Regions from separate parts of the Rhodococcus rhodochrous genome, predicted to be linked through region 2. Evidence: riboswitches for the same ligand, from Rfam matches in the RefSeq annotation. Region 2 holds a riboswitch; each other region holds the start of a gene.
What was found. A riboswitch is a leader RNA that binds a small molecule or an ion and turns the genes downstream of it on or off. The one in region 2 is predicted to bind thiamine pyrophosphate.

Region 1 (3,273 bases), on a different replicon from region 2:
GCGCGGAGTTCTCGAATCCGCTGCGCGACGCGTTGTTTCGGCCGAGACCGATCCGCACGTCGCACTCGATGAACTTGCCGACGCCCCCGCCGGAGAAGAACAGGCTCGGGCTCACCCGGCGACCGAAGAACATGTCGTCGTTCGAGTACAGGAAGTGCTCGGACAATCCCGGGATGTGATGCAACTGCGACTCGACCGCCATCGAGTTGTAGGTGGGCAGTGCCGACGGGTCGGCGAAGAACTCCTCGCTCCGCACGAAGGTCACGCGCGGATCGTCGGCGAGCCACGCCGGTCGCGGTGAGTCGGTGGCGACGAAGATCCGCCGCACCCACGGCGCGTACATGTGGACCGAACGCAGGGCGTACTTGAGTTCGTTGATCTGCCGGTAGCGCGCCGGCGAGTCGTCACCTTCGCCGACGACATAGTTCTGCATCAGCTTCGCGCGCTTGGCCTGGAACGACTTCGACGACCCGTCGACCCACGAGAACACGAGGTCGATCTCGAACGGAATGTCGCCCGGATGGCGGTCGAACATGCCCTCGATCGTGGGCCACAGCTGTCCGTACCGCTCGACCGTCGTCCGGCGCATCTCGTCGCGCAGGGCGACCGTGCGGGTGAGAGCGTTCGGACGAGGCATGATCACCTCGTCGTCGGTGTAGGTCCACAGTTCGATGTCGACCCCGTTCGACGCGCCGTACCGCAGCCCGCTGGTCAGCTCGACCCGCGGGCGGAACAGCCGGAACACCCGGTCCTTCCTGTCGCGCGAGAGCCGACCGTCCGCCACCGGGACGGGACGCCGCTTCGAACCGACGGCCTTCGAGTAGAAGGGCTCGTCGGCACACCCCTCGACGAGAGCGGCGCGCAGCCTCTTCCGATCCTGGCGGTCGACCGCCAGGATCGGGCGGTCGCTGTCGTCGCGCACGAGCAGGTAGTCGATACGCGCCCGGTCGAGCACGCGGCGCAGGAACAGTACGTCCTCGATCCGAGCCTCGTCGGGCGTGGTGGTGGTGATCGGGATGGCGTAGCGATCCTCGAACCACACCACCTCCTCATGCCTCGCGGGGCCGCGGACGGTGGCGCGGCCGATCGGCGGAGCGTCTCCGACCTGCTGAGAAAGGGAGACATAGGGAGCGTTGTGGGGGGCCGGCGTGTGCGTCGGAATCTCCTTTCACGAGTCGGGGCAGGAATGGCCCATTTTAACGCCGATCTGAGCTAAGTTCTCGCGTAGGCGATGTGACGATCCTGTGAACGCCGACCCTGCCGGCTCTCGAAGGCCGAACCGGTGCCGTGTAGCCTGTCCGCAGGACTCGACACGGGGTGCCGGAAACGGCTGAGAGAACACCCGTCGAACCTGATCTCGATTATGCGAGCGAAGGGATGCCGAGCCGGCGCCGGGCCACAGGTCTGTCGCCCTCACGCACCCTTCCCCACACAGGGAAGGCACAGAAGATGTCATTGCAGAACCAGGTCGTCCTCGTCACCGGCGCCGGTCGCGGCCTCGGCCGCAGCATCGCGCAGGCGTTCGCCGACGAAGGAGCCGCCGTCGTCCTCGACTACCGGCGCAGCGGCGAGGGCGCTCACGAACTGGCCGACAAGATCGGACCCGAGCGGGCGGTCGCGCTGAAGGCCGATGTCACCGACCGCGCCGACGTCGAAGCGCTGTTCACCCGGGCCCGCGAGCACTTCGGACGTCCCGTCACCACGGTCGTCAACAACGCCCTGCCCGATTTCTCCTTCAACGGCGACGCTCGGCCCAAGGCAGACGAGATCGGATACGACCGGTTCGGAGCCCAGTTCGACGGTGTCGTCGGCGGCGCGGTCAACATCATCCAGGCGGCTCTGCCGGGCATGCGCGAGGCCGGTGGCGGCAGCATCGTCAACATCGGCACCAACCTGTTCCAGCACCCCGTCGTCCCGTACCACGACTACACCGCGGCCAAGGCCGCGCTGCTGTCGCTGACCCGCACCTTCGCCGCCGACCTCGGCCCCGACGGGATCCGCGTCAACATGGTCTCCGGCGGTCTGCTGCGCACGACCGACGCATCGTCGGCGACCCCCGAAGCGGTGTTCGACCTCATCGCGTCGTCGACGCCGCTGCGGAAGGTCACCACGCCCGAGGACTTCGCGGCGGCGGTGCTGTTCTTCGCCTCCGACTGGTCGCGGGCCGTCACCGGACAGAACCTGGTGGTCGACGGGGGACTGGTGATGAACTGATGGCCGGACCACGCACCCTTCACCTCAACGCCTTCCTCTACGGCGTCGGGCATCATTCGTCGGCGTGGCGGCATCCCGACTCCGCGGCCGGACGCATCGGCGACATCACGTATTTCGAGGAACTCGCCCGCACCGCCGAACGGGGATGCCTCGACGCGGTGTTCTTCGCCGACGGTCACAGCGTCAACCCGAAGTACACGGCAGGCACCACCTGGTTCCTCGAACCGCTGACTGCGCTGTCGGCGATGGCGCGCGCGACCGAGCACATCGGTCTCGTCACCACCGTCTCCGCGAGTTTCTTCACGCCCTTCCATGCCGCACGGATGCTCGCCTCGCTCGATCACATCAGCGGGGGACGGGTGGGCGCGAACATCGTCACCTCGATGTTCGACGAGGAAGCGCGCAACCACGGATTCGACGCCCTGCCTCCGCACGCCGAACGGTATGCGCGGGCCGAGGAATTCATCGAGGTGCTCTGCGCTCTGTGGGATTCGTGGGGTGACGGCGGTGTCCTCGTCGACCGGGCGGGTGGCAGCTTCCTGGACTCCGACGCGATCCGCCCGATCCATCACCGGGGCAGTCATTTCCGCGTCGACGGTCCGCTGACCGTGCCGCGGTGCCCGCAGGGTCGTCCGGTGCTGTTCCAGGCCGGCGCCTCGGAGACCGGACGCAACCTGGCGGCCCGTCACGCCGAGGCCGTCTACTCCGTCGCGTGGGACATGACCGCGGCGCTCGAGTACGTCACCGACCTGCGTGCGCGGATCGCCGCGGCCGGCAGGGATCCCGGGACGGTCGCCATCCTGCCCGGACTCGTCACCTACGTCGGTCGCACCGAAGCGGAGGCGTGGGCGAAGAAGGCCGAACTCGATGCGCTCCTCGACGTCGACGCCGCCATCACCCAGCTCGGCGTGTTCACGGGTCAGGACTACACCGGTCACGACCTCGACGCCCCCGTCGCCGACCTGCCGCCCATCGAGGAGTTCAGCGGTCCGCAGGGTCGCTATGCGACGGTGCAGCGCATCATCGAGACCCGTCGTCCCACCCTGCGCGAGCTGCTCG
Region 2 (3,273 bases):
GAAGTACCCCGAGACGGAGTAGAGGCCACGGGCCGCTTCGTCGCCGATGTACGTCAGCGTGGACTCCTCCAAGGCGGGCGCCAGAGTGATGCACTGATCCCGCAATCCCATTGCATAGCATTGCCGCTCGAACGCAACAGCATCAGCTCCGACGAAGGTCGACAGTACGATGTCGGCACCCGATTTCTGGATCGATTCGATGATCGGGGCGAAGTCACGAGTTCCCAGAGACGCGAACTTTTCCCCGACGACTCCGGCGCCGTACCGAGGCAACAGTTGGCGTGCCAGGCCGTGTGTCGTACGGGGCCAACAATAATCGTCGCCGGCCAGAAACCATCGTCGCACCCCCTCCATCCGCATGAGTGGTTTCACGGCTGCTGCCAACTGGTCGTCCGGCCGCTCACCGAGCTGGAGGCGGAGACGATCGCCGCGCCCTCCTTCGTTCATGACCGGCTGTACCAGCAGCACGGGTGCATCACTGAGCGCCTCGGCAACGGCGGTGTAGGTAGCCGATGTGGCGGCGACCAGAATGGTCCGGCAGCCTGCCTGGACGAGTCGTCGCGCTTCCATGACGCCGGTCTGCGGGTCTGTGGCGTCATCACCCACGATCAACTCGACTGGACTGCCGTGGATACCGCCCTCGGCATTGATTTCCTCCAGTGCCAGCATGGCGGCGTTGTCAATCGAGGTGGCGAAGAGGCTGCCGGGTCCGGATTTCGACGTCAACAATCCCAGACGGGGATGGGAAGAGGCGTTTCGAGAGGTAGGGAACCCTCGACGCCGCATCAACCATTCCAATCCGGGCTGGTCGAGTTCGGCGATGAGCCGAACCCTCGTACCACCGTTTGCGGCTTCGAAACGGAGTTTGATACGCCCTCGCCAGGGCTGGTCGTGCACGATATCGAGGTACGCATGCGGACGTGCGGCAGCAATACGGCCGAGGATTTCGACCGGTTCTGCGCCGGAACCGCTGAGGTGGACCGCCATACGCACGGCAGCGCCGGGTTCGACCCGATCGCATACCGCGCCGAAGAGCCATCCCGCCTCGTCGCCTGCTCCGAAAAGGCTGTAGGCCACCGAGGGTGGGGATGCGGTCCACTCTTCGGCGTGCAGTACGAGCTGGGTCACCGTGTTTCCTGGAAGCTATGCACGTCGCAAGGTTGTGTCGGTGGCAGCGGTGCGGTCTGCGGCCTCGACGGCATCTGACAGGGCTCCTCGGAACAATTCCTGCAACATTGCAATGACATCGCGTGCGGGACCGGCCGGGTCGATCGAGTAGAAACGGAAGCGTCCGGCCTTACGTTCGGTGACCAGGCCCGCGTGCCGCAGGATCCGGAGGTGGTTCGAGACGCCGGTGCGTCCCACGCTGTCGATCTGGTCGACCAGTTCGTTGACGCTGCACTCGTCACGCTCTGCCAGCACAGTGAGAATGGCTCGCCGTACAGGGTCGGCGAGGGCATCGAAGGCCAGCTGTGCGGACAAGATCCCGATCTCCTCGAGTCAACAGTCAATGACATATAGAAGAGTACCTCCTCGTAGCTCGTACAGGACGGGCCGACTTCGCACCGCTCCGACGACCGGACCAGCTACATCTGCAGCGGGAGAAGCCGGGTGTTAGGGTCTGTGCCGTCCCCACGGGAGCCCTATTGCAGGGGCTGAGATCGGGCTGAGGCAGCCTGCGACCGTCGAACCTGCCCGGGTAATGCCGGCGAAGGAAGTAGGAACGATTCCGATGAGTGCACCCAATTCGCATGCCCTGAGCTATGTCCACGACGAGGAACACGACCTGCGTGTACCTGTCACAGAGATCCGCTTGAACGACTCTCCCGGCGGGGTGCCGAACCCGCCGCTGCAGGTCTACCGCACTGCAGGTCCCGATAGCGATCCGCTGGTCGGGCTCCCGCCGACGCGCGCCGACTGGATCGCTGCTCGCGGCGACGTCGAGCACTACCCGGGGCGAGAACGGGATCTGCTCGACGATGGCCGCTCGGCGGTGCGGCGTGGAGAGGCGTCCCGGGAGTGGAAGGGGCCCCGACCTGTCCCGGTGCGAGCGAAGACAGGCCGGACGGTCACGCAGATGCACTATGCCCGGGCGGGGATCATCACCCAGGAAATGCGGTTCGTGGCGCTGCGGGAGAACTGCGACGTGGAACTGGTGCGCTCGGAGGTGGCGGCGGGTCGGGCGATCATCCCCGCCAACGTCAACCACCCCGAGTCCGAGCCGATGATCATCGGCAAGTCCTTCCTGGTGAAGATCAATGCCAACATCGGCAACTCAGCGGTGACCAGCTCCATCGTCGACGAAGTCGACAAGATGCGCTGGGCCACCCGTTGGGGCGCGGACACTGTGATGGACCTGTCCACCGGCGAAGATATCCACACCACCCGAGAGTGGATCATTCGCAACTCCCCGGTGCCGATCGGCACGGTGCCGATCTACCAGGCTCTGGAGAAGGTCGCCGGCCAGGCCGATGCGCTGACGTGGGAGATCTTCCGCGACACCGTGATCGAGCAGTGTGAGCAGGGTGTGGACTACATGACCATCCACGCCGGAGTGCTGCTGCGCTACGTACCGCTCACGGCCGAGCGGCTCACCGGCATCGTCTCCCGAGGTGGGTCCATCATGGCCGGTTGGTGCCTCGCCCATCACGAGGAAAATTTTCTCTACACCCACTTCGACGAACTGTGTGAGATCTTCGCCCGCTACGACGTGGCATTTTCCCTCGGGGACGGGCTGCGACCGGGGTCGATCGCCGACGCCAACGACGCCGCGCAGTACGCTGAACTGGACACCCTTGCCGAACTGACCACCCGTGCCTGGGCTCACGACGTTCAGGTGATGGTCGAAGGCCCTGGCCACATCCCGATCCATCGGGTACGGGAAAATGTGGAGCGTCAGCAGAAGTTATGTCATGGAGCGCCTTTCTACACCCTGGGGCCGCTGGTGACCGACATTACTCCGGGCTACGACCACATCACCTCCGCGATCGGGGCCACCGAGATCGCCCGCCATGGCACCGCGATGCTGTGTTACGTCACCCCGAAGGAGCATCTGGGACTGCCGAATCGGGACGACGTGAAGACCGGGGTCATCACGTACAAGATCGCCGCTCATGCTGCCGACATCGCCAAGGGCCATCCCGGTGCCGTCGAGCGTGACGACGCGTTGTCGAAGGCGCGTTTCGAGTTTCGGTGGCGGGATCAGTTCGCTCTGTCGCTGGATCCGGATACGGCCGAGCAGTTCCATGACGAGACGCTTCCGGCTGAACCGGC
Region 3 (3,273 bases), on a different replicon from region 2:
ACCGCGTGCTGCATGGCCGACGCCATCAGCGCCGGATCCTTCGCGCGGGTGACGGCGGTCGCGAGCAGCACGGCGTCGCAACCGAGTTCCATCGCGAGCGCCGCGTCGGAGGCGGTTCCGATTCCCGCGTCGAGGATCACCGGCACACCCGCAGCCTCGACGATCATCTCGATGTGGTGCGGGTTCGAGATACCGAGGCCGGTCCCGATCGGCGAGCCGAGCGGCATCACCGCAGCACAACCGACGTCCTCGAGGCGTCGCGCGAGGACGGGATCGTCGGTCGTGTACGGCAGGACGACGAAGCCGTCGTCGACGAGTTGTTCGGCCGCGGAGACGAGTTCGATGGCGTCGGGCAGCAACGTCCGTTCGTCGGCGATGACCTCGAGCTTCACCCAGTCGGTCTCCAGCGCCTCCCGCCCGAGCTGCGCGGTCAGCACGGCCTCCTTCGCGCCGCGGCACCCGGCGGTGTTCGGCAGCGGTTCGATGCCGAGGCGGCGCAACAGGTCGAGGACACCGGTTCCGGAGGCCGCGTCGACGCGGCGCATCGCGACGGTGGTCAGCTCGGTGCCCGACGCGACGAGCGCCTCCTCGAGCACGGCCAGGTTCGCCGCGCCACCGGTGCCGGTGATCAGCCGCGACCCGAAGGTGCGGCCGGCGATGGTCAGCTGCGGCAGGTCGGCGCCGGGATCGTGTGTGTCAGCCACCCTGGACCGCCGTGAGGATCTCGATGCTCGCTCCGCGCGTGACCGGCTCCGACCAGCGGCCGCGCGGGCACACCACACCGTCGACGGCGACCGCGATGCCCTTCTCGGGCAGACCGAGCTCGTTCAGCAGCTGCGACACGGTCGGGGCCGCGTCGTAGTACTTGTCCTCACCGTTGACGGTGATGCCCACGGACACGTTCGTCATCCCACACTCGCTTCCGTAATTCGTCCAGGACAGGCGTATTGCGCGTCGGCCAGCGACCGCCCACCGAGTTCGGCGAGCACCGCGTCGACGGTGAGCGGCGTGAGCAGCACACCGTTGCGGCCGTGGCCGGTCGCGGCGACGACACGATCGGAGAGCCGGCCGATCAGCGGCAGGTTGTCGGGGGTCATCGGACGCAGGCCCGCACTCGCCTCGAACAGTTCGTACTCGCCGAGCGCCGGGAAGATCCGCTCGGCGTCGGCGATCAGATCGCGCACCCCGGCCACCGTGACCTGCGTGTCGGACGCCTCGTACTGCGTCGCGCCCACGACGAGACCGTCGTGGCGGGGCACCAGATAGGCGGGGCGGCCGTGGACACTCGCGCGCACGGTGCGCTGCGGCGGCGGGGTCGCGCCCGGCCGCACCCGCAGGCGCAGGATCTCGCCCTTGACCGGACGGACCGGAAGCCCCGGCCACAGTCGCGCCGACGCCGAGCCGGCGGCGAGCACCACCTGATCGTCGGGCAGGTCGGCGAGGTCGTGGACGGCGGCGTCGGAGAAACGCACCCCGGCCCCGGTGGCCGCGACGCGCAGGGCGTCGACGAGCGCGCGGTTGTCGACCGACGACTCGGTGGGCGCGAGCAGTCCGAGACGCACCTTCGGGCCGAGCGACGGCTCGAACTCCCGGATCTCCGCACGGGAGAGCAGACGCATCTCGTGCCCCCGCTCCCCGACCCACTCGGCGACGGTCCGCAGGTCGGCGGCGTCCGCCGCGTCGAGCGCGACGGTCAGCGATGCCTCGGCGGTGAACACGTCGACGCCGGTCTCCGCGCGCAGTGCCTCCGCGAATCCGGGCCAGCGGTCGAGCGAGGCCGCACCCAGGGACAGCACGTGATCCTCACCGGGCCAACCCTCGGACAGCGGGGCCAGCATCCCGCCGGCCACCCACGAGGCGCCGCTACCGGGATTCGGGTCGTGCACGGTCACGATGTGCCCCGAGCGGGCTGCGCGCCATGCGATCGACAGCCCGATCACTCCGCCACCCACGACGGCCACAGTTGCCATTGGTCCACCTCACTCCCTGCGCCGGCATGATCCGGGTCAGGTCATAACGGTCGGGGCCGGCAGGCCCCCTCTCAGCCCCGCGAACCTCGGGACTCCCGTGTCGTCACACTTTCTGCCTAGAGGCTACCGTCTTGGTCGTGACCACCTATCGCGGCAACCATCCCGACCCGCGCGGCCGCCTCGCGACCGCCCGGTTGTACCTGTGCACCGACGCTCGCCGGGACACCGGCGACCTCGCACGGTTCGTCGAGGAGGCCCTCGCCGGTGGGGTCGACATCGTCCAGTTGCGCGACAAGGACTCGGCCGGCGAGAAGAAGTTCGGACGCCTCGAGGCACGCGAGGAACTCGCCGCCCTCGAGATCATCGGCGAGGCGTGTGCACGCCACGGTGCGCTCCTCGCCGTGAACGACCGCGCCGACATCGCGCTCGCGTCGGGCGCCGACATCCTGCATCTCGGTCAGGGCGATCTACCGGTGCGGCACGCGCGGCAGATCCTCGGCGACGAGATCGTCATCGGCCGCTCGACGTCGAGTCGGGCGCAGGCCGCGCTCGCCGACATCGAGGAGGGCGTCGACTACTTCGCGTCCGGGCCGGTGTGGGACACCCCGACCAAGCCGGGACGGACCGCGGCGGGGCTGGAGGTGACGCGCGAGGTCGCGCAGTCGCAGCCGGCACGACCGTGGTTCGCGATCGGCGGCATCGATCTCGAGCGGCTCCCCGAGGTGCTCGACGCCGGGGCCACGCGGGTCGCGGTGGTCCGGGCGATCACGAAGGCCTCCGATCCGCGCGCAGCCGCGGCAGCACTGAAGGCCGCACTGCCGGCCTGAAAGGCGGCGGAAGACCGCACGCCGGCCTGAAAGGCGGGTAAGACCGCACTTGCCGGCTTGAGGCGTTACAGCCAGCCCAGCACGGCCGAGGGCGACATCGCGATCGTGCCCTCGGGCAACCGTGCGCGCAGGCCGCGATCCGCGGTGACCACGACCGTCACCCCCGGATCCACCACGGCCGTCGCGGTGGAGGCCAGCCGGGCCAGTTCGTCGTCGCCGCTGCCGTCCGCGCTGTGCACCGGGATCCGGACGTCGTCGATCGTCGCGTCGCGGGCATGCCCTTCGAGGACCGCTTCGACGCGGGGGACCCAACCGAACGTCCCGTCGGGAAATTCGACCGTGCGGGGCAGGACCGCGGCGAGGTCGGCGAGCAGGGCGCTCGTGGCGCCGGGGCGGTCGCGCCACCATCCGGTGGGGCCGCTCGCACCGAGCACGTTCGCGGTGTCGAGCAGCATGCGTACCGGTGAGGTGCGCAG

Region 1: another riboswitch for thiamine pyrophosphate. It lies ahead of C6Y44_RS07690 (3-oxoacyl-ACP reductase); the one in region 2 lies ahead of thiC (phosphomethylpyrimidine synthase ThiC).
Region 3: another riboswitch for thiamine pyrophosphate. It lies ahead of thiO (glycine oxidase ThiO); the one in region 2 lies ahead of thiC (phosphomethylpyrimidine synthase ThiC).

Annotation. Positions count from the first base shown of each region.
Region 1 is NZ_CP027557.1:1,646,846-1,650,118, forward strand. Features, by position in the region: gene C6Y44_RS07685 (stealth family protein) at 1-1,042, opposite strand, end outside; TPP riboswitch at 1,304-1,395, shown strand; gene C6Y44_RS07690 (3-oxoacyl-ACP reductase) at 1,450-2,214, shown strand; gene C6Y44_RS07695 (LLM class flavin-dependent oxidoreductase) at 2,214-3,273, shown strand, end outside.
Region 2 is NZ_CP027558.1:204,786-208,058, forward strand. Features, by position in the region: gene C6Y44_RS25820 (substrate-binding protein) at 1-1,128, opposite strand, end outside; gene C6Y44_RS25825 (ArsR/SmtB family transcription factor) at 1,144-1,482, opposite strand; TPP riboswitch at 1,625-1,734, shown strand; gene thiC (phosphomethylpyrimidine synthase ThiC) at 1,733-3,273, shown strand, end outside.
Region 3 is NZ_CP027557.1:4,263,910-4,267,182, forward strand. Features, by position in the region: gene thiG (thiazole synthase) at 1-704, opposite strand, end outside; gene thiS (sulfur carrier protein ThiS) at 697-909, opposite strand; gene thiO (glycine oxidase ThiO) at 906-1,970, opposite strand; TPP riboswitch at 1,967-2,079, opposite strand; gene thiE (thiamine phosphate synthase) at 2,108-2,797, shown strand; gene C6Y44_RS19710 (NUDIX hydrolase) at 2,863-3,273, opposite strand, start outside.